DNA from 3 places in the Rhizobium sp. WYJ-E13 genome. Region 3 is predicted to be linked to each of the others. Evidence: predicted binding sites of a transcription regulator. Region 3 holds the regulator's gene; each other region holds the start of a gene.
What was found. Region 3 encodes PhoB, which activates phosphate uptake and scavenging genes when phosphate is short. Its sites were predicted from a motif close to TGTCATNNANCTGTCAT; they were not measured.

Region 1 (10,462 bases), 870 kb from region 3:
CTTTTTGCATAAATACCACAAACTTGCCGCCGTTCGGCACGGCGGCCTTGATTTGATAGCCCTTGGACAAAAGGTCGCCCATGGACGATTGCTCTGCCGGCGGCTGCGCTTCTTCGTGGCCCAGCGGCGTGCCGAGCTTTCCGGCTTCCTGCGCAAAGGCAGCGGAAGCCGAAAGAAGGAGAGCTGCTGCAAGCGACAGAGCCTGCATTACCGGTCCACCTCGCCGAACACGATGTCGAGCGAGCCGAGAACGGCCGCGACGTCGGCAAGCTGGTGACCACGGCACATGAAGTCCATCGCCTGCAGATGCGCATAACCCGGAGCACGAATCTTGCAGCGATAGGGCTTGTTGGTGCCGTCGGAAACGAGATAGACGCCGAACTCACCCTTCGGCGCTTCGACGGCAGCGTAAACCTCGCCGGCGGGAACGTGATAGCCTTCAGTGTAGAGCTTGAAGTGGTGGATCAGCGCTTCCATCGAACGCTTCATCTCGCCACGCTTCGGCGGAACGACCTTGCCGTCGATCGAGGAGAACGGTCCCGTCTTGGCATCACCGAGCAGGCGGTTCACGCACTGCTTCATGATCTTCACGGATTCGCGCATCTCGATCATGCGGATCAGGTAACGATCGTAGTTGTCGCCGTTCTTGCCAACCGGAATGTCGAACTCAAGATCCGAATAGCATTCATAGGGCTGCGCGCGGCGCAGGTCCCAGGCCGCGCCCGAACCGCGCACCATGACGCCCGAGAACCCCCAGGCCCAGCAATCTTCCAGCGAGACGACGCCGATATCGACGTTACGCTGTTTGAAGATGCGGTTGCCGGTCAGAAGGTCGTCGATATCGTCGAGCTTGCCTGGGAATTCGTCGCACCATTTGCCGATATCCTGCACGAGCTGTTCCGGCAGGTCCTGGTGAACGCCGCCCGGACGGAAGTAAGCGGCATGCATGCGGGAGCCGCTGGCGCGCTCATAGAACACCATCAGCTTTTCGCGCTCTTCGAAGCCCCAGAGCGGCGGCGTCAGCGCACCGACGTCCATGGCCTGCGTGGTGACGTTCAGCAGATGCGACAGGATACGGCCGATTTCCGAATAAAGGACACGGATGAGCTGGCCGCGAATCGGGATTTCCAGGCCGATCAATTTCTCGACGGCCAGCGCATAGGCATGCTCCTGGTTCATCGGCGCCACGTAGTCGAGGCGATCGAAATAGGGAACGGCCTGCAGGTAGGTCTTGGTTTCAATCAGCTTTTCGGTCCCGCGGTGCAGCAGGCCGATATGCGGATCGACGCGCTCCACGATTTCGCCATCAAGCTCCAGCACAAGACGCAGAACGCCGTGCGCTGCCGGATGCTGCGGCCCGAAATTGATGTTGAAGTTACGGACGTTATGTTCGGTCATGGCGATGGGCTCGCTTTTTTGGGTAGTCAGTGAACGGCGGGCAAAAACCCGCCACACGCCTCAAACTTACTGCTTCGCCTTTTCGTCGCCCGGCAGCACGTATTCCGTGCCTTCCCAGGGGGACAAGAAATCGAAATTACGGAATTCCTGCTTCAGCTCGACAGGCTCGTAAACGACGCGCTTTGCCGCATCGTCGTAGCGAACCTCGACGAAACCGGTCGTCGGGAAATCCTTGCGCAGCGGATGCCCCTCGAAACCGTAGTCGGTCAGGATGCGGCGCAGGTCCGGATGGCCGGTGAAAAGCACGCCGTACATGTCCCAGGTCTCGCGTTCGAACCAGTCGGCACCCGGATAGACGGCGCAGGCAGACGGAACCGGCGTATCTTCGTCGGTCGCCAGCTTCACGCGGATGCGCAAGTTCTTCTTCGGAGACAGAAGATGATAGACGACGTCGAAGCGCAGTTCGCGCTGCGGCCAGTCGACGCCGCAAATATCCGTCAGGTTGACGAAGCCGCAATTGGCGTCGTCGCGCAGGAAGGTCAGCAGCGGGATCAGATTGTCGCCAGTCGTCGTCAGCGTCAGCTCGCCATATTTGAGCTGCGAGGCGGCAATCAAATTGCCGCGCGCTTCCGAAAGGTACGACGAAAGCTCAGTGAGGGCTTCGCTCATGATGTCCTGTCCTTGCCCTTAGCGTTCGATCGTGCCGGTGCGGCGGATCTTCTTCTGCAGCAAAAGCACGCCATAAAGCAGCGCCTCCGCCGTGGGGGGACAGCCCGGCACGTAGATGTCGATCGGCACGACGCGGTCGCAACCGCGAACAACCGAATAGGAATAGTGATAGTAGCCGCCACCGTTGGCGCAGGAGCCCATCGAGATGACATAGCGCGGCTCCGGCATCTGGTCGTAGACCTTGCGGAGAGCGGGCGCCATCTTATTGGTCAGCGTGCCGGCGACGATCATGACGTCCGACTGGCGCGGCGAGGCGCGCGGCGCGAAACCGAATCGCTCGACGTCGTAACGCGGCATGGAGAGCTGCATCATCTCGACGGCACAGCAGGCAAGACCGAAAGTCATCCACATCAGCGAGCCGGTACGAGCCCAGTTGATCAGCTCATCGGTCGAGGTAACGAGAAAACCCTTGTCGGCGAGCTCGTTGTTGATTTCGCCGAAGAACGCGTCGTTGCTGCCGATCGGCTTGCCGGTCGAGGGATCGATGATCCCCTTCGGCTGCTGCGCTACGAGCGTCTGATTGCCAGCGGGGGCTACTCCCATTCCAGGGCTCCCTTCTTCCATTCATAGATAAAGCCGATGGTCAGCACAAGGAGGAAGACCATCATGGACCAGAAGCCGAACCAGCCGATGGCGCCGAAGGAAACGGCCCACGGAAAGAGGAAGGCAACCTCGAGGTCGAAGATGATGAAGAGAATCGACACGAGGTAGAAGCGGATGTCGAACTTCATACGAGCGTCGTCGAATGCGTTGAAACCGCATTCGTAAGCCGAGAGCTTTTCCGAATCGGGCGCCTTGAAGGCAACGGCAAACGGCGCAATGAGCAGCGCCAGGCCAATGACAAGCGCGATACCGATGAAAATAGCGATCGGAATATAGGAACTGAGCAGTTCAGTCATCATGTTCATCCCTGCTTGCCGGCGGCGCCGAGCGGCGCGACTGGGCAAATGCCCGGCAAGCGAACGTGCGTTGCAACAAGCCGTGGTTAGCGCAGCCGGAGCCCCGGCGCAAGACTTTTACAGAAGCTATTCGAACAGTGTCGGACGGACATTATCAAGCAGATGCAACGATGTCGCGACAAATCCCTAAAAGTTGCGGAAGGCCGCATGGCTGACCCTCGGAAACTGCATGGCTTTTTGGAGATGAGTGGCGCGAGTGACGGGGCTCGAACCCGCGACCTCCGGCGTGACAGGCCGGCACTCTAACCGACTGAGCTACACCCGCGCATTGGACCTTTCGGACCTGAGGATAGCATGAAACCGGATAGACAGCGACGATTTGCCGCCTGCTTTGAAATGGCGCGAGTGACGGGGCTCGAACCCGCGACCTCCGGCGTGACAGGCCGGCACTCTAACCGACTGAGCTACACCCGCATTCTTTCAAGCAATCCGGTGCCTGAGCACCCTCCCCGAACGGGCTGGCCGTTGGGATGAGCGGCTAACTAAGGGGTTCGCCTTTTAGTGTCAAGCAGGTTTGGAGACAAAACCATGACAGTCCGGAAATTGTTTCGCAAAGCCTCCCCAAACCCCTCAGCAAATCGGCGATCTGCCGCGCCAAGTTTTCCACATACAGCCGACGTGGATGCGGCTGAGGCGTCTGAACCGTCCCCTCGCCGCGACGGAGATCACGACGCAGGCTCGAATCGCACACGCACTCTCAGAGCCTGAGGCCTTTCTCAACCGCCTTGAACCTTGCCGGCATATTGCTCGTCGCTGACTTGCTCCAGCCAATCTGCGACGCTGCCGTTCAGCGCTTCCTGGATGGCAATGTGGCTCATGGCCGTCTCGGGGCTTGCGCCATGCCAGTGCTTCTCGCCCGGTGGGAACCACACGACATCACCCGGGCGGATGTCCCTGATTTCCCCGCCCCATGTCTGAACGAGCCCCCTGCCTGACGTAACGATCAGCGTCTGCCCCAGGGGATGCGTGTGCCAGGCTGTGCGCGCGCCGGGCTCGAAGGTCACGTGAGCGGCCCGCATGCGTGCCGGCTCCTGCGCTTCGACGAGAGGATCCAGGCGAACGGAACCGGTGAAATAATCGTCCTGGCCTTTCGTGGAGGGGCGCGAGCCTGCTGTCTTGATATCCATGATCTTTCCCTGTTCTTCCGTCGTCTGCGGTTGAAGCCGTCGTGGGCAAGGATATTTGATCGCAGCAGGCGATCCAAGCGGCATCGGCGATTGTCGCCCCAACCGGCACCTGCTACTGCGAGGCCTTTCATTACGAACGGAGGATTTCCATGAAACATCATGCTTTCGGCCGCCTGCCCTTTACCGTCACGAATGTCGGCTTCGGCGCCTGGCAGATCGGCGGCTCCTGGGGCGATGTCAGCGAAGCGGACGGCCGCGCTGCGCTGAATGCCGCGCTCGATGCCGGCATGACCTTTATCGACACTGCCGACGTCTATGGCGACGGCCGCTCCGAAAAGATCATTGCGGACGTGCTGAAGGCGCGTGGCGGCGAGCGCCCGATGGTCGCGACCAAGGCCGGCCGCCGGCTCAACCCGCATGTCACGGAGGGCTACAACAAGGCCAATCTGGAAGGTTTCATCGACCGCAGCCTGAAGAACCTGCAGGTGGACAGCCTCGACCTCGTGCAGCTCCACTGCCCGCCGACGGAGGTGCTCTATCGCCCTGAAGTCTTCGCCGGGCTGGACGAATTGCAGAAGGCCGGCAAGATCAAGGGCTACGGCGTCAGCGTCGAGAAGGTCGAGGAAGCGCTGAAGGCGATCGAATATCCCGGAGTCGTCAGCATCCAGATCATCTATAACATCTTCCGCCAGCGTCCTGACCACCTGTTCTTCGCCGAGGCCCGCCGCAAGAACGTGGTGATCATCGCCCGCGTGCCGCTCGCAAGCGGCCTGCTCTCCGGCAAGATCACCCGTGACACCAAATTCGCCAGCGACGATCACCGCAACTTCAACCGCCACGGCGAAGCCTTCGATGTTGGCGAGACCTTCTCGGGCGTGCCCTTCGAGGTCGGTCTGCAGGCGGTGGAGGAAGTGCGCAAGCTCGTTCCGGCAGGGGCCAGCATGGCCGCATTCGCGCTGCGCTGGATCCTGATGGCGGATGCCGTCACCGTCGTCATTCCCGGCGCGCGCAATGCCGATCAGGCCAAGGCGAACGCAGCCGCTGCCGATCTGGCGCCCCTCTCGGCCGACGTTATGGCCGCAACGCGTGAAATCTACGGGCGGCTGATTGCGCCGCATGTGCATCAGCGCTGGTAGGCCCTGGCAGACCCCTCACGGTCAGCAAGGCTCAACAGAAGAGGCCGGGCAAGACCCGGCCTTTTCAGTTCAAGGGATGATCGATCAGTTGGTAGCAGTCAGGTTGACTGGGAAGAACAAGGTCTCGCCGGAAGAATCGCTCACACCGTCGTTGTCGGTCACGGCATAGGCCTTGCCCGATGCGTCGAAGGCGAAGCCTTCCAGCTTGTCGAGAACGTAGCCGTTCGTGGCCGACTTCAGGTCGCCGATGAAATCATGGGCTTCCGTCTTCTTGACGACGGGCAATTCGCCGCCGAGCTTGCCCGCCTTCAGGTCGGAGATTGCGACCTTGTAGAGCTTCTTCAGCTTGGCCGCATCGCCGACGAGGTTGTCCCGCTCGATGATGTAGACGCTGTCGCCCTGGGCAGTGATTTCGGATAGGCCGACCCAGCCGCTCTCGGTCTTGTCGAGCGGGTAGCGCACGGCGCCCCATTCCTTTTTCTTCGGATTGTAGGAGACGAGCTTCACGAAGCCCTTCTCATCGTCATTCCACTCGCGCTGGACAGCCATCCAGAGTGTTGCGTCGTCGCCAGTGCCGACGATCGTCACACCTTCGAAGCCATAGCGGATTTCGTTGGCGAGCAGTTCCTTCGGCAGGGCGATCTCGGTCTTGATGTCGCCCTTGGCGGTGACGTTGTAGAGCGCGTGCGGTACCAGACGCTCGGTATAGCCTTCCGAAGCCAGCCAGAAGGAGCCGTCGGCAGCGACAGCGATGCCTTCGATGTCGAGCTTCTGGGCCGGAGCGCCATCACGCTTGACGACGAGCGCATCGGTGATGACGGCCGGCTTCTTGGTGGCGTCGATCGTGTAGATCGTCGGCTGCGCGCCGAGGAAGCTGTCGCTGACGGCGTAGAGCATGCCCGGCTTGCCCGGAACGGCGGCGAGTCCCGAAAGGGCTGCAAAGCCGATCGGGTTGCCGTCCTTCTCGGCAGACACGATCTGCGGATAGGCCTTCTCGCCTTCACTGCGCTCGTAGATCATGACGTGCGAACGCGTACCACCATCTTTGCCGAGGTCGAGTTCGTTGGCGGTGGCAAGCAGGTTACGCTGCGGAATGGCAATCGCGCCTTCCGGGGAAATGCCCGACGGCAGGATCTGCAGCAGTTCCGGATCAGCACCCGTATCCTTGTAAACGCCGACGACGGAAGCGCGCTCGGCGAGCAGGAAGAACAGATTGTCATCGCCGAACCTGGCGGCTTCCAGACCTTCCGGCTCGACACCCTTCGACGAGGACCGGCTTTCCGGATAATGGCCGAGCGCGGCCACGGCGCGTTCGAAGGAGCTGCCAGATTCGAAGAGAACCTTGCCGGTCTTGTCGAAGATGGTGAAGCCGCGCGAGCCACCCTCATAATCGCCTTCGTTGGCGACGACGAGACGGTTGTCATCCAGCCACTTTACGGCATCCGGCTCGCGCAGGACGCCCTTCTTCTCGGCGGTGAACTTCAGGGCGCCATCACGCTTGGTGTCGACGCCCGAAAGGTCGACGCTGCCAGCGGTAAAGTGCGTCTTCACCGTGCCGGTCGCACCGTCGAGAATGATGATCTCGTTGTTTTCTTGCAGCGTCAGGGCGATTTCGTTCTGGTTGTTGAAGGCAACGAATTCCGGTTCCGGATCTTCGGGGGCAACGCCTGTGAGACCAGTCAGGGCGACATGCCTGATCGTGCCGCAATCGACGGTGCCATCGGCCTTGACCTGGAAGACGACGAGGTCGCCCGCCGGCATCTGCGGGATCTTGCCGTCGTTGACCTCTTCATCGCGCTCGTTTTCGATCGCGATCGTGCCGAGCGTCCTGTCCTTGTTGAGAGCGATCGAATCGGGCTGACCACCGAGATCGCAAGTCGCGTCGATCTTCTTCGTGGCGATGTCGACGATCGCCAGGCGGCCCGACGGCTTCTGCTTGCTTTCGCCGGTGTTGACGGCGACGAGCGCCTTGCTGGCTGCTGTCGTGACAGAGGTCGGCTCACCATCCATCATCAGCGCGCCGCCGGCCTTGGGGGCCTTGGCATCGGTGATGTCGATGAAGCCGATGGCGCCGAGCGGGCTGTCGCTGTAGATCAGCGTGTTGCCATCCTGCGAAGCGGTGATGATCTCGGCCGAGGTGGTCGAAAGCTTGTCCTTGTCGGCCGGCAGGTTGGTCGCGACCGGGAAAGAGGCGATGCGGTTAAAAACCGGCTCAGCCCCTGCCGGGAAGGCAACAGATGCGAGAAGCAGGGCGGCGAGCGCTGCCTTGCACGAGAAAGTTGTCATTGAAATCCCCCAATGTCGAAAGAATCGAACAGAGGGTTTTTGCGGGACTGCCATGACAGAGACATGACAGCCTGCGACATTTTATACAGTTTGCGTCAGCCCGATTCCCTCTCCCGGCGCATCTCGTTGCGCATGATGAAAAGCGATGCGCCGAGAGTGCGGCGCCCAGCCACAAATAGCCGGCCCCGCCCTGAGAACGTCATCATCGCAAAACGAAGCACTGCATGCGGCAGACGGCCAAAGAAAAAGGGGCTCGGCAATGCCGAACCCCTTAAAATCCTGCACGGCCGTTCTCGTTTACGACCGGCGGACAATCTCGTATCAGCCGTTGACGGCGTCCTTCAGGCCCTTGCCGGGCGTGAACTTCGGCACGTTGCGTGCCGGGATGTCGACTTCGGCGCCGGTCGACGGGTTGCGGCCCTTCGTGGCAGCGCGATGAGAAACCGTGAAGCTGCCGAAGCCGGCGAGACGGATGTCGCCCTTGTTCTTCAGCTCAGCCTGCACAACATCGAAAACTGCGTCGACGGCAGATGCTGCGTCAGACTTCGTCAGTCCAGCCTTTTCGGCTACTGCGGACACGAGTTCATTCTTATTCATGTTTCCACCCCTTTCTAAATGGTTTGAAACAACTCAATCTGTAAGCTAGGCGCAGAAATCGCTTTCATCAGGCCCGCCGAGAACCCAAAAGCCCTGCAAATCAAGGAAAAGCAAGCGTCTACATGACGTTTTCACAAAAAAAGGCCGGCGTTTCCGCCGGCCTTTTTGTTGATTTGCAACAATTGGGCACAAATGTGGCAGCCACCAGCTCAATGAGCTATGGCGGCGCCCGCATCATCAAGCCCTTCGACCGTGGCGATGACAGGCGTTTCGACCGTGCCATCCCATTCGATCGGCTCGGGGCGGCGGATCAGCGCATGCTTGATCACTTCGCCCATGCGGGAGACCGGAATGATCTCCATGCTGTTCTTCACATTGTCCGGAATCTCTGCCAGATCCTTGGCGTTCTCTTCCGGAATCAGCACCTTCTTGATGCCGCCGCGAAGCGCCGCGAGCAGCTTTTCCTTCAGGCCACCGATCGGCAGGACACGGCCACGCAGGGTGATCTCACCCGTCATTGCCACATCCTTGTTGACCGGAATACCGGTCATGATCGAGACGATCGCGGTTGCCATGGCGACACCGGCCGAGGGGCCATCCTTCGGTGTGGCGCCTTCCGGCACGTGCACGTGGATGTCGCTCTTGTCGAAGCGCGGCGGCTCGATGCCGAAATCGACGGCGCGCGAGCGGACGTAAGATGCCGCTGCCGAGATCGATTCCTTCATCACTTCCTTCAGGTTGCCTGTGACGGTCATGCGGCCCTTACCGGGCATCATGACGCCTTCGATCGTCAGCAGTTCACCGCCGACTTCCGTCCAGGCAAGGCCCGTAACCACACCGACCTGATCCTCACGCTCGGCTTCGCCGTGGCGAAAGCGCGGAACGCCCAGATAATCGTCGATGTTCTCGGCCGTTACATGAACCGACTTCGTCTTGCCCTTGATAATCTCGGTGACCGCCTTGCGGGCGAGCTTCATCAGTTCGCGCTCGAAGGTACGAACACCGGCTTCGCGGGTATACTGCTGACTGATTGCCATCAGGGCATCGTCGCTGACCGAGAATTCGCTCGGCTGCAGCGCATGCTCCTTGATGGCCTTCGGCAGCAGGTGCCGCTTGGCGATTTCGCGCTTCTCGTCTTCGGTGTAGCCGGCGATACGGATGACTTCCATGCGGTCCATCAGCGGAGCCGGAATATTCAGCGTATTCGCCGTCGTGATGAACATCACGTCCGACAGGTCGTATTCGACTTCCAGGTAGTGGTCCATGAAGGTCGAGTTCTGAGCCGGGTCGAGCACCTCCAGCAGAGCCGAAGACGGATCGCCGCGATAGTCCTGGCCGAGCTTGTCGATTTCATCGAGCAGGAAGAGCGGGTTGGACCTCTTCGCCTTCTTCATCGACTGGATGACCTTGCCGGGCATCGAGCCGATATAGGTGCGGCGGTGACCGCGGATTTCGGCTTCGTCACGGACGCCACCGAGAGCCATGCGGACATATTCACGGCCGGTTGCCTTGGCGATCGACTGGGCGAGCGAGGTCTTGCCGACGCCCGGGGGGCCGACGAGGCACAGGATCGGACCCTTGATCTTGGTAGCGCGTGCCTGGACCGCCAGATACTCGACGATGCGCTCCTTGACCTTGTCGAGACCGAAGTGATCGGCTTCGAGGATCTTCTCGGCATTGTTGAGATCGGCCTTGATCTTCGACTTCTTGCCCCAAGGGATACCGAGCAGCCAGTCCAGATAGTTACGCACGACGGTGGCTTCAGCCGACATCGGGCTCATCTGGCGCAGCTTCTTCAGCTCTGCGTCAGCCTTTTCACGGGCTTCCTTGGACAGCTTCGTCTTGGCGATGCGCTCTTCCAGTTCGCTCATCTCGTCGCGGCCTTCCTCGCCGTCGCCGAGTTCCTTCTGGATCGCCTTCATCTGCTCATTCAGGTAGTATTCACGCTGGGTCTTCTCCATCTGGCGCTTGACACGCGAGCGGATGCGCTTTTCGACCTGCAGAACCGAGATCTCACCTTCCATGAAGCCGAGAGCCTTTTCGAGGCGGGCCTTGACGCTGGTGGTTTCCAGCATCTCCTGCTTCTCGGTGATCTTGATCGACAGGTGCGAGGCGACCGTATCGGCGAGCTTGGAATAGTCGTCGATCTGGCTGGCTGCACCGACAACCTCGGGCGAAATCTTCTTGTTGAGCTTCACGTAGCTCTCGAATTCCGAGACGACGGAACGGG
Region 2 (10,462 bases), 580 kb from region 3:
CGGCTGCCGCCGACCGGCAGTTTCTTGGGATAGAAACCGCCCTTGGCGCCGACAGGCACGATCACGGCATTTTTGACCTGCTGCGCCTTCACGAGACCCAGCACTTCGGTACGGTAATCTTCGGCGCGGTCCGACCAGCGCAGGCCGCCGCGGGCAACGCGGCCAAAGCGCAGATGCACGCCTTCTACCTCGACGCCATAAACGAAGATTTCACGGAAAGGCTTCGGTTCCGGCAGGCCATCGACCAGATGCGGGTCGAGCTTGAAGGCGAGCATCGCCTTCGGTGTTCCATCGGCATTGCGCTGGAAATAATTGGTGCGCAGCGTCGCATCGACGATATTGATGTAGCGGCGTAGGATACGGTCGTCATCCAGGCTCGGCACGTTGGCAAGCTCGGTTTCGATTGCCTGATGCAGTTCGGCGAGCTTCTTGATACGAGCCTTTTCCGACAGCTTCGTATCGAGCGTGTCGTGGAACAGCCGGAAGATCGAGGCGGTGATGGCAGGATATTTGTCGAGGGTGGTTGCGATATAGTCCTGCGAATAGGCGATGCCAGCCTGGCGCAGATAGCGCGCATAGGCGCGCAGTACGTTCACCTCGCGGGCCGAGAGGCCGGCCGACAGGATCAGCCGGTTGAAGCTGTCATTGTCAATCGTGTCGCTGAAGGCTGCGACGAAAGCCTCTTCGAGCGGTGCGCCAAAACGTGCGAGGTCGATGTCCGCACCGCTGCGGGCCTCGAGTTCCATGTCGTGCAGCACGATGATGTTGATGGCGCCGTCGGCGGCCGGAACTTCGATATCAAAGGTCCGTTCGCTCAGGACGTTGAAGCCGAGGTTTTCGAGTAGAGGCACGCGGCGCGACAGCGGCAGTTGCTCGCCGCTATGGAAGATCTTCAGCGACAGGATGCGGCCGCGTTCATCGTCCTGGCGATAGTAGAATTCGATGCGGATCGGCTCGCCGGCTGCGCATGCGGCGATGTCGGGCAGATCGCCGACCGCTTCATCCGGCGTGAAGGCTTCCTGGAAGGCGTTGCTGACGCTGAGCTTCGGCGCCTTGGGGCCGGCGAGCATCTCGAAGCGGCTGTCCCAGCGCGCGGTGATCTGGCGGATCGTCTCCTCGAGCTTGGCTTGAGGGATGCGTGGCGTCTTACCGCCGGAACGACCGATGATGAAGTGCACGCGCGCCACGCCACCTTCCGGGAAGGCGGGGTAATAAGCGGAAACGCGGCCGTCATAGACGGTCTTCAAATAGGTACCGATGCGTTCGCGCACGATCGAATCATATTCTTCGCGCGGTACGAAGACGATGACAGAAACGAAGCGGTCGAAATGGTCGACGCGCGGTAGGGCGCGAACGCGCGGGCGATCGACTAGATCGTTGATCTGCTCGGCGAAGCTCGCAAGCAGCGTGGTATCGATCTGGAAAAGATCGTCGCGCGGGTAGGATTCAAGCGTGTTGTCGAGCATACGGCCCGAATGGCTCATCGGGTCGAAGCCGAAATGCTCCTTCACTTTTTCGATCTTGGAGCGCAACAGCGGGATTTCGGTAGCGGACGAGGTATAGGCGGTCGAGGTGAAGAGGCCGACGATACGCAGCTCTCCTGTCACGTTGCCCTGTGCGTCGAAACGTTTGACGCCGACATAGTCCATGTAAGCGCGGCGATGGACCGTGGACTTCACATTGGCTTTGGTGACGATCAGGAAGTCCGGGCCATCGAGGAAGGCGAGGATCTCGGGTGTCGTCGTCACCGCGTCCTTGCCAGTGCGCAGAACCAGAACTTCGGGGTTGGAGAGAATGCCGAGGCCCGTTCCCTTGTCGCGTTCAACCTTCGCATCCGGTCCCTTTCCGGAATAGACGTAATCGCGCATGCCGAGGAAGGTGAAATTCTCGTCGTGCAGCCAGGTCAGAAAGGCGACTGCCTCATCACGATCGGCTTTCTTGCGGCTGGCATTGTAGTTCGAAAGCTCCGTGATCACCTCGTCGACGCGCGACAGCATCGGCTTCCAGTCGGAAACGGCCAGCTCCACCTGCTCGAGCACTGCCTTGATGCGCTTGATGAGATCGGCGGCCTGAGAGGCGGCGAGCGGCGAGATATGAAGCTGGATATGGCTGACCCGCTTTGCCGGATCGCTCGGCACATCAGCGGAGTAAAGTTTCGGAGCCTTGCCGTCTTCCATGATCAGGATCGGGTGAACCGCCATGTAGATGTCGCGATGGGTGCTGGTCACCTCGCCCATCACGGATTCGTAGAGGAAAGGCTTGTTGTGATCCGTCACCGAGAGAATGGAGACCGCGACGCCATCGGGGGTGACGTCGGCGATCGTATCGATGCTGACACGCGGCATCTTGCCGTTCCAGGCGGCGAGTTCGGCCGCCGAGTGCACGGCTGATAGCGCCAGCATTTCCGGCGTATAGAGTTCGAGATCGTCGCCGCTGGCCCTGCCGAAGAGGATTTCGGGATCGAGATGAGGTTCGCCAGTCGCAGCCGCGATTTTGCGCGCGCTTTCGATCTGCTTTTCCCGTTTCGGATTGTTTCTGGCAGCCATGGATCATCCCCCCGATTTGTTTTGATATGGGCAAGTTAGCAGAAGGCTCTTCGAAAGAATCTTTAAAAAACGGCTTCGAAAAGTAGTTTTCGTGCTTTTTTGACTAAGCTGGCGAGAGATTTCGAAAGTTTTTAGGTCGTTTTGTGTCGATAGGCGGCAAAGTGTCCTTATCCGGCTTTTCCTACCCGTCCCCACATTTCCACGCTCGCGTGAAGAATGGTTGACAGCGCCTTGTCAAAAAGATCATCAACGGCGGTCAAATTCGGATTCGGATGCCATGTCGGAAAACGCAGCAGGCGCAGTCATCGTCATTTCCAGCCATGTCGTGCGCGGGTCGGTCGGAAACCGCGCTGCGGTCTTCGCGCTGGAAACGCTCGGCCATCAGGTCTGGGCACTGCCGACGATCGTGCTACCCTGGCACCCCGGTCACGGCCGCTCGACACGACTCACTTTCGCCGAAGCCGATTTCGAGGCAGCGATCGACGATCTCATTCGCGCGCCGTGGATCGGCGAGGTCAAGGCCGTCCTATCCGGCTATTTCGGCAATGCGGCTCAGGCCCGCTCTGTTGCGAAACTCGTTGCATCCTTGCGTGAGAAGAACCCGGAGCTGCTCTATGTCTGCGATCCGGTCATGGGTGATCTCGGCGGCCTCTACGTACCGGAAGCAACGGCCGAAGCGATCCGTGACCACTTGATACCGCTTGCCTCGCTCGCAACGCCGAACCGCTACGAGCTTGCCTGGCTTTCGGGCGCTGCGCTTGATGATAATAGTGCGGTCATGGAAGCTGCACTTGCGCTCGGTCCGTCGCGCATGCTGGTCACGTCGGCGGTGCCGATGATGGCGGGCGGCACCGGTAACCTCTATCTCTCCGGGAAACATGCCCTGCTTGCCGAACATCGTGTCGTCGAGAATCCGCCGAACGGTCTCGGGGATTTGCTCGCGGCTCTCTTCCTGTCCCGCCTGCTCTCGGGAATGGAGGACGAAAAGGCGCTGCAACTGGCGACCGCCAGCGTATTCGAAGTGCTGGCGCGCGCCGTCAAGCGCGGCAGCAATGAGCTGATGCTGGCAAGCGATGCCTCCAGCCTTTTGACGCCTATGGCAATGGTGCAGATGCGTCACCTCGTCCATCCTGCCCAACGGCGGAAAAAATAGGCCACGCTTTGCAGCGCAGCATTGATCTTGGCTCACGCGCGCGTTAATCCAGGGGCATGATGAGCTTTCCCAACTCCCTTCTGGCTGGTTATCGCAACTTCATGAGCGGACGATATGCCGATGCCCGCGATCGGTATCGGCAGCTTGCGGAAAACGGGCAAAACCCGACGACGCTCGTCATTGCCTGTAGCGACTCGCGCGCGGCCCCCGAACTGATCTTCGATGCAGGGCCCGGTGAACTCTTCGTTATCCGCAACGTTGCCAACATGGTTCCGCCTTTTGAACCGGACGGCCATTTTCATTCTACGTCGGCAGCACTCGAATTCGCTGTGCAGGCCCTGAAGGTCAAGAATATCGTCGTCATGGGTCATGGCCGCTGCGGCGGCATTCGTGCAGCACTCGATCCTGATGCCGAGCCTTTGTCGCCGGGCGATTTCATCGGTCGCTGGATGTCGCTCGTCCGCCCGGCCGCCGAACAGATCGGCAGCAACGACGTCATGACGCCGGCCGAGCGGCAGACCGCGCTGGAGCGGGTCTCCATCCGCAACTCGATCAGTAATCTCAGGACTTTTCCCGAGATCAAGGCGCTCGAGGAAGAAGGCAAGCTGGAGCTTCATGGCGCCTGGTTCGATATTTCGACCGGCGAGCTCTGGGTGATGGATTCTGAGTCACTCGACTTCATCCGTCCCGAAATCGGGGGATAGACCGCTTTATCGGTTTTTAAGATAGTCCAGTAAGCTCGCTTGTGGAGTGCTACGCGCGCGGATTGGTCACGAATTTCGAAGTGGTGAAATTCAAGAATACAAGTAGGTGAGTGCCGGTCGCTATCCTGCTGCCGTTCGTATTGAACGAGTGGTGTTGATCCGCTCCTCGCTCATGCAGTACCACGCGCTCGAAAATAACAATCTCTTTGCCGATGTTCTTGCCCGTGCAGGATCGATGCGGCCAACGAGATCCTGGCAGAGTTCTTTGCGATCCGAACCTATCTCAACAATCCTGGCGAGATGACCAAGGCGCCCATGATGGAAAGGCGCAGTTTGTCGACAGCAAACGCGCGCGTTTCAACACCAGCCTTCCAGCCGTTGGCCACGATGCCGGCGACATCGTGCTGAAGCACGCGCTCTATGCGGCCAAGGCCTCGGGGCGCAATTGCGTCGTTGCCGGCACTATTGTTCCTTCCGCGGCACCGCAGGAAGAGCGGCGCAAGGCTGCCGGGGGAACCCACGATTTCCGCATATGAAAACGCCGCATTCGCATGCGGCGTCGTATCATTTTCCTACCGGACGTCTCCTCAATTGCCGTCGATCTGCTGGCCGATATAGGCGATCGCCTGCTGATAGACCGTTGCGGCGTTCCAGCCCTGGATGGCGACGAAGTTCGGTTCGCCCGGCTGGTAGCCGGCGCCGGCACGCCAGCCATGGCCCTTGAGAAAATTGGCGGTCGAGGCCAGCGCGTCGGCGCGGGAACCGACCATGTCGATGCGGCCGTCACCGTCACCGTCAGCGCCGTAACGCACCACGTTGCGTGGCAGGAATTGCGTCTGGCCGATTTCGCCATGGGCAGCACCTCGGGCTTGCGGGCTGAGATAGCCTTCCGAAACGAGCTGCAATGCTGCATAAAGCTGGTCTGTGAAATATTCCGAGCGGCGGCAATCATAGGCGAGGGTAGAGACTGCGGACATCGTATGCTGGTTGCCCATATAGCTGCCGAAGCCGGTTTCCATGCCCCAGATGGCGATCAGCGGACCGGCCGGAACGCCGAAGCGGCGCTCGATCGAGGCGAAAAGAGCCTGGTTGGCGGCTTTCATCGACCGTCCGCGAGAGATGATGGCGGCGCCGCCGCGCTTCTTCATGAAAGCATCGAAGGATAGTTTGAAGCTCTTCTGGCCGCGGTCGGCCGAAATCGTCGGCTTGTTGTAGCTGACATTGGCGAAGGCGCGGCTGAGGACGGACTGGCTCACACCATTGGCTGCCGCCGTCTGTTTGAAATCGGCAACCCAGGCTTCGAAACCGGCACTGGTGTTACCGCACTGGGCTCCTTGCGCGAACGCCGGTACGGCATGGAGGACGCCCATTGCCGCGGCGGCCGCCAGAATCAATTTTGTCATGCGCATTGAGAAACCCCGCTCTCGATCTGCATAGTTTTCAGGCCGGGCAAGAGAATGCCAGTCACCGGCGATTTTGTCACGGTCGCCTTTAGCGAACGCTTATACGGCGGTATTTGCCCGAAAAGCCCCACTCGTCGAGCAGGGCTTTAGCATATTATGGTTTACAAATGGTATCAGGCTGCTTGCTTGCGCGGCTTGACGAGACCCCGATTGACGAGCAGTTCGGCGATCTGGATGGCGTTGAGAGCTGCACCCTTGCGCAGGTTGTCGGAGACCACCCAGATGTTGAGGCCGTTTTCGACGGTGGCATCTTCACGGATGCGCGAAATGAAGGTCGCGTCCTCGCCGGCAGATTCGTAAGGCGTGATGTAGCCGCCATCCTCGTGCTTGTCGATGACAAGGCAACCCGGCGCATCGCGCAGGATATCGCGGGCCTGGTCGGCCGTGATCTCGTTTTCGAATTCGATGTTGACCGATTCCGAATGGCCGATGAAGACGGGAACGCGCACCGCAGTGCAGGTCACCTTGATCTTCGGGTCCAGCATCTTCTTCGTTTCAGCCAGAACCTTCCACTCTTCCTTCGTGTAGCCATCTTCCATGAAGGTGTCGATGTGCGGGATGACGTTGAAGGCGATTCGCTTGGTGAACTTCTTGTTCTCGATCGGATCGGCGACGAAGACGGCGCGTGTCTGGTTGAAGAGCTCGTCCATGCCGTCCTTGCCGGCGCCGGAAACCGACTGGTAAGTCGAGACGACGACGCGCTTGATCTTGGCGAAGTCATGCAGCGGCTTCAGCGCGACGACGAGCTGGGCGGTCGAGCAATTCGGGTTGGCAATGATGTTACGCTTTGTGAAGAGCGAAATCGCGTCCGGATTTACTTCCGGAACGATCAGCGGCACGTCGGCGTCGTAGCGCCATGCCGAGGAATTGTCGATGACGACGCAGCCCTGCTGGCCGATCTTCGGGGAGACGCGCTTGGAAACCTCGCCGCCGGCCGACATCAGGCAGATATCGGTGTCGGAGAAATCGTAGTTCTCCAGATTGGAGACCTTCAGTGTCCGATCGCCGTAGGAAACCTCGAGGCCCTGGGAGCGGGAGGAGGCGAGTGCTACGACTTCATCGGCCGGGAAACCGCGCTCGGAGAGAATGTTGAGCATTTCCCGCCCGACATTTCCGGTGGCTCCGGCAACTGCAACTTTGAAACCCATTTCTCAAGCTCTCTTTTTCTTCTCTCCTCTTGTCCGGTGAGGGGGAAGGCGCGATATCATCGCGGCTTCCTGTCCCCAGCCGAGCCGGGGAGAGAGCGGCAGGCCAGAGACGTCAGACGGTTTTCGTCGTCGTTTTGGCCTTGGTTTTGGAAGAAACCGGAACGGCAAGATCCAGCCCGGCATCTTCTGCCAGGTGATTGTGCTTAGCGATGGCGTGCTCGTAGCGAACCATGGATATTCCTTTTCCACCGTTGCTCCTAAAGGGTTTTCCACAGGAGTCAAGGTTTTTGCGCATGCAGTTGGAGCAGGCAGAGGGCACCATTGCCGGGAGGAATCGATCCTGTTGCAATGACTGCAACGAAAAACGGAGGGGGTCCATGCGTATGCTTCTCGCCGTTTTCGTGGGGCGTGCCGTGTCTGCGGTGATCCACGCACAAAAATTAGACTAAAGTCATAATCCCAAAGCATCCCTCTTTCTGGCGCGTCTTTTCTGTCAAACTTCTGTCAGGCGTGTCGTGGCAGAAGTATGCTTTGAGGAGAGTAGGCCGCGACCGTTGCTCATCACTCTGTGGAGGACAGACAATGGCAGATGTCGCAAGCGTCGACGGTGTGAAAGCCGGCCCGATGACAGGCGAGGAGAAGAAAGTCATCTTCGCCTCGTCGCTCGGCACGGTTTTCGAATGGTATGACTTCTATCTTTACGGTTCGCTCGCCACCTATATCGGTGCGACCTATTTCACCCAGTATCCGGAAGCGACGCGTAACATCTTCACGCTGCTCGCCTTCGCTGCGGGCTTCCTGGTGCGTCCGTTCGGCGCACTGGTCTTCGGCCGCCTCGGCGATCTCGTCGGTCGCAAATACACCTTCCTGGTGACCATTCTCATCATGGGCATGTCGACCTTCCTGGTCGGCATCCTGCCGGGGGCTGCTTCCATCGGCATTGCTGCTCCGATCATCCTGATCGGCCTGCGCCTGCTGCAGGGCCTGGCTCTCGGCGGCGAATATGGCGGTGCGGCCACTTACGTTGCCGAACATGCTCCAAACGGTCGCCGCGGCTACTTTACGTCCTGGATCCAGACGACGGCAACACTCGGTCTCTTCCTGTCGCTGATCGTCATCGTCACGGTCCAGTCGATCATGGGCTCGACCGCCTTTGCCGCCTGGGGCTGGCGCATTCCGTTCCTCGTTTCGGTCGTCCTGCTCGGTATTTCCGTCTGGATCCGGTTGAAGATGAACGAGTCGCCCGCCTTCCAGCGCATGAAGGCGGAAGGCAAGGGATCGAAGGCGCCGCTGACGGAAGCATTCGGTCAGTGGAAGAATGCCAAGATCGCGCTGATCGCGCTTCTCGGCGCCACCATGGGCCAGGCGGTCATCTGGTACGGCGGTCAGTTCTACGCTCTGTTCTTCCTGCAGAACGTGCTGAAGGTCGATCTGCTGTCGGCCAACATCATGGTCGCTATCGCCCTCTTCCTCGGCACGCCGTTCTTCGTCATCTTCGGCGGACTGTCGGACAGGATCGGCCGCAAGCCGATCATCATGGCGGGTCTGCTGATTGCAGCGGTCACCTATTTCCCGCTGTTCAAGGCGATGACTTATACGGCAAATCCGGCTCTCTATGAGGCGCAGGCGACGATTCGGGCAACGGTGACGGCCGATCCGGCGGATTGCAAGTTCCAGTTCAATCCGACTGGTACTTCCAAGTTCACCAGTTCCTGCGATATCGCAACGGCGTTCCTGACCAAGAACTCGGTGCCTTATGACGTGGTGGCGGGTCCAGCCGGCCAGCCGGCAATCGTAAAGGTCGGTGACGAAACGATCACCGGTTACGACGCCGTTGCTGCCGGTGCCGATGCCGCCAAGACCAATGCAGCCTTCGAAAAGGGTGTCAATCTTGCCCTTCATGATGCTGGCTATCCGCTGAAGCGCGGTGCTGCCAAGGTTGCCGATGCCAAGCTCGATGCTTTCATTGCCGCCAATCCGGAACTCACCCTCAATGCCGATGCGATACGTGCCGGCCAGAAGGAAACGCTACCGGTCGACAAACTCGTTGCCGGCAAGCTGCTGACGGCGGATGAAGCAAAAAGCGTGACGGACATGGCCGTCTACACGATCCCTGGCGGTGGTTCGTTTGCGATGGCAGCCGACCCTGCCCGCGTCAACTGGGTTGGTACGATCGCTATCCTGTTCGTGCTCGTGTTCTACGTGACGATGGTCTACGGCCCGATCGCGGCCCTACTGGTCGAACTCTTCCCGACCCGCATTCGCTATACCGGCATGTCGCTGCCCTATCATATCGGCAATGGCTGGTTCGGCGGCCTGCTGCCTGCTACGGCCTTCGCGATGAGTGCCGCTGCCGGCAACATTTATTATGGCCTCTGGTATCCGATCGTCTTCGCAGCGATCACGCTGGTCATCGGCATGCTGTTCCTGCCGGAAACCAAGAACCGGGATATTCATGCGCTGGATTAAGGCGTGGCGAACATATTGAAATCAAAGACCCGGCGCTCGAAAGGCGCCGGGTTTTTCATGCGCCATTTCTTATGCGTCTGGGAAGTATCGCTTGGACATCGGCCAGCCATCTGGCGCAAGTTTGAAAAGCAGGCCGTAGCGGGCATAGACGATTGCCGTCAGCAGCGAGAACCAGGCGCCGAAGGCGAGGCCGGCAATGACATCGCTCGGATAGTGCGCGCCGACCATGACACGCGTCATGCCGAACCAGATGGCGCAAGCGATGAAGGGAAACCGGTAGCGCGGGAAGAGCAGGGCAAGGGCGGCAAAGAAAGCGCCCACCGTGGTCGAATGACCTGACGGGAAGCTCTCCAGTGCTGCATGGCCGGAGAAGGGCGTGAAGGAAAGCACGCCGAGATCGTGGAAATGTTCGGGACGCGCTCGACCGATCGTGCGTTTCAGAAGGTTTGCGAGCAGGCCGGAAAAGACAACGGTCGTGAACAGATAGGCGCCGATCCAGCTCACATAGAGCGCCTGGGCCTTGGCCCTTGCGCTCTTCAAGAGCCTGTAGCCAGCTCTGCCGTGGAAGAAGAGCAGGACGCTGGTGAGGATCAGCCAGGCGGAATCGCCAAAATCGGTCAACATCTCCCCGAAGCGCTGAATGGGTTCCGGCAGGTGGCCGGCACCAATCGGTGCATCGAAGATCAGCATAGAAAGGATGACGGCATTCAAAGTAATGAAAAGGCATGCGCGCCACCGCAATGGTGGCATGACGCATCCATTTCTGCGCCAGCGCCTGTCCAAGGAGACCAGAAGTTCCCGCATTCCTACTATCCGTATAACCCATGGGTATGAGATAGGCGGTAAAAATGCACAGGATTACGACAGAGAACGGGTTTGCTCAGATAATTTCTAATCAATTTCGGTAATGACCGCTCTGGACGCCGATGGATAAGACCGTGCCAAGTAAAAAGCCCTCCGCACGGGTGCGAAGGGCCGA
Region 3 (10,462 bases):
TTTGCCTTGAAATTAACACCGAGAGTTAGGCTTAATGAACGAAAGACCGCCCAACTGGGGTGGCGAGGCCGCGATCACTGTCCCATTTCTTGACGGATGGGGCCTCTTATAAGATACGGGTAACATATCTTGACTAAGGTGTAAGGCATGTATCGCGCCCTCACACGAGACATCGAAGTGGTTGTCGAACCCTTTTATCTGGAGGAGCAATCCGATCCGGACGATGATCGTTATGTCTGGGGTTACCGCGTCGTCATCGCCAACAACTCCGACATAGCCGTGCGCCTCGTCAACCGCTACTGGAATATTACCGACCAGAACGGGCAGATCGACGAGGTCAGCGGCCCCGGCGTCGTTGGCGAACAGCCGCGGCTGCAGCCAGGCGATACTTACGAATATTCATCGGGCTGTCCGCTGGATACGCCATCCGGCCTGATGTTCGGCCACTACCAGATGGAGACGGACGAAGGCGAGCTGTTCGATGTCGACATCCCCGCCTTCTCCTTGGATTCACCCGGCCTGCTCAGGGTGCTGAACTGATCACTCCGCCGGTGCAACCTCGTTTACCGGAAAGCGATAGGTCGTGGAGCAGAATTCGCAGGTTACGGCGATCTCGCCGTTTTCCTGGCTTTCCTCTACTTCCTCGGCGCTGAAACCCTTCAGCACGTTGCCGATCTTTTCCCGCGAACAGCTGCAACGATCGAAGACCGCGCGCGGATCGTAGACGCGCACGCCGCGTTCGTGGAAGAGGCGGAACAGCAGGCGTTCCGTGCCGACCAGCGGATCGGTCAGCTCATCGGCATCCACGGTTTCGACGAGCGAGCGGGCTTCCGCCCAGGCATCGTCTTCGAGATGGGCGCGTTCGCCCGTGTCGCCATCGCCGCCGTGAAGATCGGCCTGGCGCATACGCTCCGGCGCTTCCGGCAGAAACTGGGCAACGAGGCCCCCTGCCCGCCAGCGGTGACGCGGCTTGCCATGATCGTCACGATCGAAGAGCTCGGCAGCGGCAAGGCGCACACGCGTCGGGATCTGCTCCGACTGGCGGAAATAGACGCCGGCGATATCTTCCAGTGAGGTACCGTCAAGCGCGACGATGCCCTGATAGGGCTGGCTGAACTTGCCCTGGTCGATGGTAAAGGCGAGCACACCCTTGCCAAGAAGCTGTTCCGGCTCGGTTTCGCCTGCCGCAATAGCCTTGTCGAGCGAGGCCTGATCGAAGCGGGCATAGGCCCGGACGTTTTCCGGCGTCGAGAAATCGGCGACCAGCAGGTCGACGGGACCGTCGCTCTTGGTCTGAACGGTGAATTTGCCGTCGAACTTCAGCGATGTGCCGAGCAGCACCGTGAGCACCACCACTTCCGCCAGAAGGCGGGCGACGGGCGCAGGATAATGATGACGTTCGAGGATTGAATCCAGCATCGGGCCGAGCTGGACGGCGCGACCGCGCACATCCAGCCCTTCGACCTGGAAAGGGACGACATGATCATCGCCGGCGAAATCGAACTCGCCGAGGGCGGCGGCAGCTTCTGCCATGGCTTTCACTCCTGTTTTGTCAGAGCAGCCGGCTAGCGCACCGGCTGCTTGCGCAGCCGCGAGTTTTGGACTCGCGACATCCGATTATGGTTCAGATCGCGCCCAGGCACCAAGCAAGAATCGACTTCTGCGCATGAAGACGGTTTTCCGCTTCATCGAAGACCACGGATTGTGGGCCGTCGATCACCTCGTCCGTCACCTCCTCACCGCGATGAGCGGGAAGGCAATGCATGAACAATGCGTCTTTGCCGGCCTGCGCCATCAAATGCGCATTGACCTGATAAGGCTGGAAGACATTGTGACCGCGAGCCCGATGTTCCTGATTCATGGAGACCCAGGTATCGGTCACCACGCAATCGACGCCGGCGACCGCACGGTCAGCATCATGGTAGAGCATGATTTCGGCGCCCTCATTGCGGGCCCAGTTCAAATAGTGATCCTTCGGCTCGGAACCAAGGGGTACGGCCATGTTCATGCGGTAGCCGAAACGGGCGGCTCCTTCCACCAGGGAATGCAGCACGTTGTTGCCGTCGCCCGTCCAGGCGATCGTCTTGCCCTTGATCGGGCCGCGATGCTCTTCGAAAGTCATGACATCGGCCATGATCTGGCAGGGATGGGTATCGTCCGTCAGCGCGTTGATGACAGGCACGGTGGCATGCTCGGCGAGCTCCAGCATACGGCTGTGCTCGGTCGTGCGGATCATGATCGCATCGACATAGCGCGACAGAACCTTGGCGGTGTCACCGATCGTCTCGGCGCGGCCGAGCTGCATTTCGGTGCCCGACAGGAACAGCGTTTCGCCGCCGAGCTGGCGCATGCCGACATCGAAGGAGACGCGGGTTCGGGTCGACGGCTTCTCGAAGATCATGGCCAGCATCTTGCCGGCGAGCGGCTTGTCGGCGGTGCCGGCCTTGAATGCCTGCTTTCGCAGCTTGGCATCCTCCATGATGGTTCTGAGGTCGGATGCGGTGACTGCGGAGAGATCGAGGAAATGTTTCGGGGAAGCCATGTTCTTTACCTGCTACGCCCGCCGGCGGGCGGGGCAATATCCTATCAAGCGGTCTTCTTGACCTTGGCGGCGCGGATGCTTTCGGCGGCATGCTCGATACGGGAAATCCCTTCGCGCGCCTCCTCTGCGGTTACGACCAGCGGCGGAAGCAGACGGATGACGTTGTCGCCCGCCGGGATTGCCAGAAGATGTGCTGCGCGGATCGCCTGTAACAGCTCAGCCGAGGGAATAGCGGCCTTGATGCCGAGCAGCAGACCTTCGCCCCTGACATCCTCGATTACGTCAGGATAACGATCCTTGAGCGAGGCAAGGCCTTGGCGGAAAACGAGGGCGACATCACGCACATGCTGCAGGAAGCCGTCGGCCAGGATGATATCCAGCACCGCGCTGCCGACAGCCATGGCAAGCGGGTTGCCGCCATAGGTTGAGCCATGCGTGCCGGCTTTCATGCCGGACGCGGCCTCTGCCGTCGCAAGGCAGGCACCAAGCGGGAAACCGCCGCCGATGCCCTTGGCGATGGCCATGATATCAGGTGTGATACCCGACCACTCATGGGCGAAAAGCTTGCCGGTGCGGCCGACACCTGTCTGGACCTCATCGAGGATCAGCAGCAGGCCATGCTCGTCGCAGAGCTGGCGGAGCGCTTTCATGAATTCTGACGTCGCAGGGCGGACACCGCCCTCGCCCTGCACGGGCTCGATGAGGATGGCGGCCGTCTTTTCGGTGATCGCGGCGCGGACAGCCTCGATATCGCCGAAGGGTACCTGATCGAATCCAGGGGTCTTCGGACCGAAACCTTCGAGATATTTCTCCTGGCCACCGGCGGCGATGGTCGCCAGCGTCCGGCCGTGGAAGGCGCCTTCGAAGGTGATGATATGGAAGCGCTCGGGGTGGCCCTTGGAGAACTGGTAGCGGCGCGCCGTCTTGATCGCGCATTCCAGAGCCTCAGCGCCGGAATTGGTGAAGAACACCTTGTCAGCGAAGGTGGCATCCGTCAGCCGCTTGGCAAGCTTCTCCTGGCCGGGGATCTCGTAGACGTTCGAAAGGTGCCAGACCTTGTCAGCCTGATCCTTGAGCGCGGCCACGACATGCGGGTTGCCATGCCCCACCGATGTGACGGCAACGCCCGCGCCGAAATCCAGATATCGCTCGCCGGTGTCGGTGATCAGCCAGACGCCTTCACCTCGCTCGAACCGCAATGGGGCACGAGAATAGGTGTCATAAAGCGGCGAGGCTTCAGCCATGGCGCGATCTCCTGATCAGGTTCCGGGCACCGGACTCCGGCTAAGAAAACCAGGTCCGAAAAATTAAAAATGCCGCCTTTCGGCGGCCCGGACCACTATTTACTTTTCGCACTGCAATGTCAACAAAACTGAGGATTTAGCGCATGCGTCAAGCCGGTAATCGGCTTTACAGGTCTATCAACAGCTAATGTTGCAGAAATGACTCTCTCGGGAAGCAAGTTGGGGAAAACTACGAATTCGGATTCATCGGATTCCTGCGACTCTTGTCACAGAGTCAGGCTCACACTAGGTTAAAGTTCAATTACTAGACTGCATGCGGCGGAACTAGTCACCAAAATTGATCGGGCGTTTCTTGCTTTGGAAGTTTCCGAGGCAACGGTGAGGGATTCTGCCATCACCAACGCGAAAGGTGGAGACAGGGCATGAACTGGACAGACGAGCGTGTCGAAAAGCTCAAGAAGCTTTGGTCGGAGGGGCTGAGCGCCAGCCAGATCGCAGCGCAACTTGGCGGCGTCAGTAGAAACGCTGTTATCGGCAAGGTTCACCGGCTCAGTCTTCCTGGCCGCGCCAAGGCCGGCGGCACGGCAACCGCTGCGCGTGCACCGAAGCGCAATACCTCGGCTCCCCGCGCCCCGAACTATGCGTCTCGCATCACCACCCGCACCGTTACCCGCCAGCAGGGCGCAACTGTCCTGAAGGAAGAGATCGAGATCGAAACTGTCGAGGAAATGGAATATGTACCGGCCAAAAACGTGGTCGTGCCTATCTCCCGTCGCCTCGGCCTGACGGAACTCACGGAACGCACCTGCAAATGGCCGGTCGGCGATCCGATGAAGGACGATTTCTACTTTTGCGGCTGCGACTCCCCGGATTCATCGCCCTATTGCAACTACCACCAGCGTCTCGCCTATCAGCCGATGAGCGAACGCCGCAAGGCTGTCCGGGTCGCCTGATCCACGCCTTGCCCAGAGATGCAGCATTCGTCGCCCCTCTTCGCTGACGCGCAGGGGGGCGAATTTTTTCCCATCGCTGAACTCCTGGCGTGGAACTGGTCGGTGGGGCAATAAGTGCTCAAAGCCTTCTGGCGGCCCTAAGCGGTCATTCCCGAACCCGACGATACAGGCCAGGAAACCGCCCCCTGCTGTTACATATCAGCCTTGCACAATAGGACGTATGCGTTTGCCTAAGATGGGATCATAAGGCGCGTAGCTGGTGCACATGAGAGTATCTGATATGGATTGGGTCCCTGTAGTCTTCGTTACGTTCAAGGTTCTCGCTTTGGGAACGGCCATGTTCTTCGCCATCAAGTGGCATTACGATCGAAGCGAGATGGGGGAGCGGCAAGCGGTACTGCGCACGGGCGGCATGATGGCCGCAGTCTTCGCGCTGGCGCTACTCGGCGTGGGGCTCCTCGCCTTTGTCCTTAGCAGCATGCTCGGTCTGGACCTGAGCTCCCCATGATCACATCAAGGGAGACAAGGGTGGCCGCACGAGCGAGCCGAAGCTAACGTCTCCTGATGGCGTATAGCAGCCCTCCCCATCATGGCTTCAGCCCTCGCGGTGCAAGAAACATGTCGGTCAAAGTGTGAGCGAGGCAACGCCTACTCCTAAAAACGCAGCCGGATAGACAAACGGGCCGCCCGGGAGAACCCGAGCGACCCGTCTGGACCTCCGATCACTCGGATCAGGCTTCCATGGAATATCCCGCGCCACGAACGGTGCGGATGACATCCTGCATGTTGGAAAAGTTCAGCGCCTTGCGCAGGCGGCCGACATGGACGTCGACCGTGCGCTCGTCCACATAGATATCATGGCCCCAGACGCCGTCCAGAAGCTGCGAGCGGGAGAAGACCCTGCCCGGCGACGACATCAGGAATTCGAGCAGGCGGAATTCGGTCGGGCCGAGGCGGACTTCACGGCTCTTGCGATGAACGCGATGGGTTTCGCGATCGAGCTCGATATCCCCGCACTTCAAAACGCTGGAAAGAACCTCCGGACGGGCACGACGCAGCATCGCCTTGACGCGGGCGACAAGTTCCGGCGTGGAGAAGGGCTTGACGACATAGTCGTCCGCGCCGGTCGAGAGGCCGCGAACGCGTTCGCTCTCTTCGCCGCGCGCCGTCAGCATGATGATCGGCAGACGCTCGGTCTCCGGCCGCATGCGCAGCCGGCGGCAGAGCTCGATGCCGGAAACGCCCGGCAGCATCCAGTCGAGGATGAGCAGGTCGGGCGTGCGCTCCTGAAGCCGGATTTCGGCCTCGTCGCCACGGAGGATCGTATCCACCTCGAAACCTTCCGCTTCGAGGTTGTAGCGGAGAAGCACGCTCAGCGCCTCTTCATCTTCAACAACTGCAACTCTTGGGATCATGCGTGTCAGTCTCCTAATGCATGATCCTTAAACCGGGGGTGATTTAAGCAGGGATCATGCAGGAACTCGGAATTGGCTGCACCCATGCGCGCCCCCGCATGGGACGCGCATATGCAATCGGCAGGTCCGGATTACTCCGTGACCGCACCGACGGTATTGGAGCTGTCGTCCTTCGGACGTTCGCCCTCCGGCTGGGCGCCGGTTGCCATGTAGTAGATCGTCTCGGCGATGTTGGTCGCATGGTCGCCGATGCGTTCGATGTTCTTGGCGCAGAAGAGAAGATGCGTGCAGCTCGTGATGTTGCGCGGATCTTCCATCATGTAGGTCAGAAGTTCGCGGAACAGCGAGGTGTACATCGCGTCGATCTCGTCGTCGCGCTCACGGATGGACTTGGCCTTGTCAGCCGAACGCGTCGTGTAGACGTCGAGCACTTCCTTGAGCTGGACGAGCGCCAGTTCGGAGAGATGCTCGAGACCGCGGGCAAGCTTGCGGGGAACGCCGGTGCTTTGCACGGCGATGACGCGCTTTGCGGTGTTCTTGCCGAGATCGCCGACGCGCTCGAGGTCGGCGGCGATGCGGATCGAACCCATGATCTCACGAAGGTCGGAGGCCATCGGCTGGCGACGGGCGATCGTAACGATCGCCTTGTCGTTGATTTCGCGTTCCGCGTGATCGAGGATCACGTCGTCGGAAATGACCTTCTGGGCGAGCGCCGTATCGCCGTTGACCAGCGCACGGACGGCCTCGCCGACCATCTGTTCGGCAAGACCACCCATCTCGGAAATGCGCCGGGACAGGAATTTCAGATCGTCGTCATAGGCGGAAAAAATATGTGTCGATGCCATGGGGCTTTGTCCTCGAAAATCGGGAAGGCTTCACATCGCCAAAATCAGCCGAACCGGCCCATGATATAGTCCTGGGTGCGCGGATCGTCCGGATTGGTGAACATCTTGTCGGTATCGTTTTCCTCAACCAGGTTGCCGAGGTGGAACATGGCCGTGCGCTGTGACACGCGGGCGGCCTGCTGCATGGAATGCGTCACGATGACGATGGTGTAGTTTTCACGCAGCTCGTGGATCAGCTCTTCGACCTTTGCAGTCGCGATCGGGTCCAGCGCCGAGCAGGGCTCGTCCATCAGGATGACTTCCGGGCTGACGGCAACGGCGCGCGCGATGCACAGGCGCTGCTGCTGACCGCCGGAAAGGCCGGTACCCGATTCATGCACGCGGTCCTTGACTTCGTTCCAGAGGCCGGCGCGCTGCAGGCTGGACTCGACGATCTGGTCGAGGTCTGCCTTGGACTTGGCGAGGCCGTGGATGCGCGGGCCGTAGGAGACGTTTTCGTAGATCGACTTCGGGAACGGGTTCGGCTTCTGGAACACCATGCCGACGCGGGCGCGCAGTTCGACGACGTCGATATCGGGATCGTAGATGTCATCGCCGTCGAGCGTGATCTTGCCGGTGACCCGGCAGCCGTCGATCGTGTCGTTCATGCGGTTCAGCGACCGCAGGAAGGTGGACTTGCCGCAGCCCGACGGGCCGATGAGCGCGGTCACCGTGTTTTCGCGGATGTTCAGATTGACATCGAAAAGCGCGCGCTTCTCTCCGTAATAGACGGAGACATCCTGACCGATCATCTTATACGGGACGTTGTTCATTTTCTGGTCCAGCGCCTTCTCGACTGCAGCTTCCGTCAACATGTTCATGATCTTTACTCCGTTTACCAGCGGCGCTCAAAGCGACGACGCAAGAGGATAGCTCCGAGGTTCATGACGATCAGGAACAGGAGCAGGACGATGATGGCACCCGAGGTTCTTTCCACGAAGGCACGCTCGGCTTCGTTGGCCCACATGTAGACCTGCACCGGAAGTGCGGTGGAAGGATCGAGCGGCGTGGTCGGCGCCTGGGCGACGAAGGCGACCATGCCGATCAGGAGCAGCGGCGCGGTTTCGCCGAGTGCGTGGGCAAGGCCGATGATCGTGCCGGTCAGGATGCCGGGCATTGCGAGCGGCAGCACATGGTGGAACACCATCTGCATCTTCGAGGCGCCGAGGCCGAGTGCGGCTGCGCGGATCGATGGCGGCACGGCACGAAGCGCCGCGCGTGTCGCGATGATGATCGTCGGCAGCGTCATCAGTGCCAGCACCAGCCCGCCGACAAGCGATGCCGAACGCGGCAGGCCGGCAAAGTTGATGAAGACCGACAGGCCGAGCAGACCGTAGACGATCGACGGGACGGCTGCGAGATTGTTGATGTTGACTTCGATCAGGTCCGTCAGCTTGTTCTTGGGCGCAAATTCCTCGAGGTAGATCGAGGCGGCGACGCCGATCGGCAGCGAAAGGACGAGAACGATCAGCATCAGGTAGAGCGAGCCGATGAGAGCGACGCCGAGACCTGCAGCTTCGGGACGGCTGGAATTGCCGTTGACGAAGAGGCCGGTGTTGAACTGCTTGTGGAGAGCACCGCTCGCCTTCAGCTCGTTCATCCAGCCGAGCTGCTTGTCGTTCACCTTGCGGTTCTTCTCATCGACGGTGAGGTCGATCTGGCCCTTGTTGGCGCTGTCGATATTGGCATCGGCGAGTAGCGTGACATTGACGGTCTTGCCGATGATCTGGGGGTCGGCGACGACCATGTCGCGCAGCTGGATCGGCGCACCCTTGGACAGCATGGCGGTTGCGTCGCGCACGTCAGGACGGCTGGACGCATTGATGCCAAGCTGCTTGACGATCGCGTCGCGCAGGAGAACCGGGTAGTTGGCGGCGATCAGAACCGAGGGATCGGTCGCACGCTTGTTGCCCGGGTCGATGGTCTTCTCGGTGAACTCGATCGGCAGCGTGATCGCCGTCTGCTGGAAGGCGGTATAGCCTTTGCCGATGACCGTCCACAGGAGGATAAACAGGAAGATCAGGCCGAAGGCGATCGCGGCGATACCATAGGCCTGGAAGCGGCGCTCGGCGGCATAACGGCGCTTGATGCCGATGTCGCGGCGCGCGGGCGCCTTGGAAACGGTCACTCCGGCGACGGGGGAAACAATATTCGTCATTCGTACTGCTCCCGGTATTTGCGCACGATGTAGAGCGCGTAGATGTTCAGGCAGAGCGTGATGCAGAACAGCGTGATGCCAAGGGCGAAGGCAACCAGGGTCTGCGGCGAGGTGAACTCGAGGTCACCCGTCAGCTGGTTGACGATCTTGACGGTCACTGTCGTCATCGGCTCGAAGGGATTGATCTGGATACGGGCGGCGACACCGGCTGCGAGAACCACGATCATGGTTTCGCCGATGGCGCGGGACGCCGTCATCAGCAGGGCACCGACGATGCCGGGAAGTGCCGCCGGCAGAACGACCTTCTTGATGGTCTCGGAACGCGTGGCGCCAAGACCGAGCGAGCCGTCGCGGAGCGAGCGCGGCACGGCGGTGATGATGTCATCGGAGAGCGAGGAGACGTAGGGGATCAGCATGATGCCCATGACGATGCCCGCGGTGATGACGCTCTGCGCCTGGATGAAGTTGGTATAATTGCCGCTCAGGAGGCCGCTGACATTCGCCGAGAGATCGCGCAGGAACGGGCCGACCGTGACAAGGGCGAAGAAGCCGTAGACGATGGTCGGAATGCCGGCCAGCACTTCGAGAAGCGGCTTGGCAAGCGAGCGGACCTTCGAAGAGGCATACTCGGCCATGTAGATGGCGGCAAAGAGACCGACCGGCACGGCAACGAGCATGGCGACGAAGCCGATATAGAGCGTGCCCAGCAGCAGCGGGATGAGGCCGAACTGGCCGAAGGAGGAGCTGCCTGCACCGGCAAAGCGCGGATCCCAGACCGTTCCGAAGAAGAAGTCGGCAAAGGGAACGACCGCGAAGAAGCGGGCCGCTTCCGACAGCATCGAGAGCACGATGCCGATCGTCGTCAGAATGGCGAGGGAGGATGCCCCGAGAAGCGCCCAGAGCATGACGCGCTCGACGCGGTTACGGGCGCGGAAACGCGGAGCAACGGAACGAAGCGCGTAGAAGGCGCCCGCAACGGAGATAAGCAGCACGATCGCCGTCATGAAGATGCGGCTCGTCATGCTCTCCGCGTTCAGGGTCTTTGCGGCATCGATCATATAGGGCTGCGGCTCGCCGGCGAGCGGTACGCCCTTCTCGCTGAGCTTTGCCTGCAGGCCGGCGGGATCGCCGGAGAGGGAAGAAACCTCATCCGACGTCAGCATGTTCATGCCGCGGGCAACCGTGGCGACCATGCTGTAGGCGAGGTCCTGCTGGACGGCCGGCTGGGCCTTCACGTCTTCAGGAAAGGCGCCGCGAACGGAGGAG

Region 1: the regulator PhoB is predicted to act here: its motif matches at 7,688-7,704, upstream of KQ933_RS05130 (esterase-like activity of phytase family protein).
Region 2: the regulator PhoB is predicted to act here: its motif matches at 2,756-2,772, upstream of KQ933_RS19455 (NAD-glutamate dehydrogenase).

Annotation. Positions count from the first base shown of each region.
Region 1 is NZ_CP076853.1:1,021,018-1,031,479, reverse strand. Features, by position in the region: gene KQ933_RS05175 (hypothetical protein) at 1-208, opposite strand, end outside; gene KQ933_RS05170 (NADH-quinone oxidoreductase subunit D) at 208-1,398, opposite strand; gene KQ933_RS05165 (NADH-quinone oxidoreductase subunit C) at 1,465-2,067, opposite strand; gene KQ933_RS05160 (NADH-quinone oxidoreductase subunit B family protein) at 2,086-2,670, opposite strand; gene KQ933_RS05155 (NADH-quinone oxidoreductase subunit A) at 2,661-3,026, opposite strand; tRNA gene KQ933_RS05150 (tRNA-Asp) at 3,275-3,351, opposite strand; tRNA gene KQ933_RS05145 (tRNA-Asp) at 3,424-3,500, opposite strand; gene KQ933_RS05140 (cupin domain-containing protein) at 3,803-4,213, opposite strand; gene KQ933_RS05135 (aldo/keto reductase) at 4,363-5,349, shown strand; gene KQ933_RS05130 (esterase-like activity of phytase family protein) at 5,434-7,635, opposite strand; gene hupB (DNA-binding protein HupB) at 7,957-8,232, opposite strand; gene lon (endopeptidase La) at 8,442-10,462, opposite strand, start outside.
Region 2 is NZ_CP076853.1:3,915,042-3,925,503, reverse strand. Features, by position in the region: gene KQ933_RS19455 (NAD-glutamate dehydrogenase) at 1-2,546, opposite strand, end outside; gene pdxY (pyridoxal kinase PdxY) at 2,824-3,699, shown strand; gene KQ933_RS19445 (carbonic anhydrase) at 3,756-4,403, shown strand; gene KQ933_RS33750 (hypothetical protein) at 4,805-4,939, shown strand; gene KQ933_RS19440 (lytic transglycosylase domain-containing protein) at 4,991-5,812, opposite strand; gene KQ933_RS19435 (aspartate-semialdehyde dehydrogenase) at 5,980-7,014, opposite strand; gene KQ933_RS19430 (hypothetical protein) at 7,127-7,336, opposite strand; gene KQ933_RS19425 (MFS transporter) at 7,597-9,483, shown strand; gene lpxE (lipid A 1-phosphatase LpxE) at 9,553-10,287, opposite strand.
Region 3 is NZ_CP076853.1:146,935-157,396, reverse strand. Features, by position in the region: gene apaG (Co2+/Mg2+ efflux protein ApaG) at 148-540, shown strand; gene KQ933_RS00770 (Hsp33 family molecular chaperone) at 541-1,533, opposite strand; gene argF (ornithine carbamoyltransferase) at 1,625-2,542, opposite strand; gene KQ933_RS00760 (aspartate aminotransferase family protein) at 2,587-3,786, opposite strand; gene KQ933_RS00755 (GcrA family cell cycle regulator) at 4,209-4,739, shown strand; gene KQ933_RS00750 (hypothetical protein) at 5,020-5,247, shown strand; gene phoB (phosphate regulon transcriptional regulator PhoB) at 5,471-6,154, opposite strand; gene phoU (phosphate signaling complex protein PhoU) at 6,286-6,999, opposite strand; gene pstB (phosphate ABC transporter ATP-binding protein PstB) at 7,044-7,859, opposite strand; gene pstA (phosphate ABC transporter permease PstA) at 7,874-9,196, opposite strand; gene pstC (phosphate ABC transporter permease subunit PstC) at 9,193-10,462, opposite strand, start outside.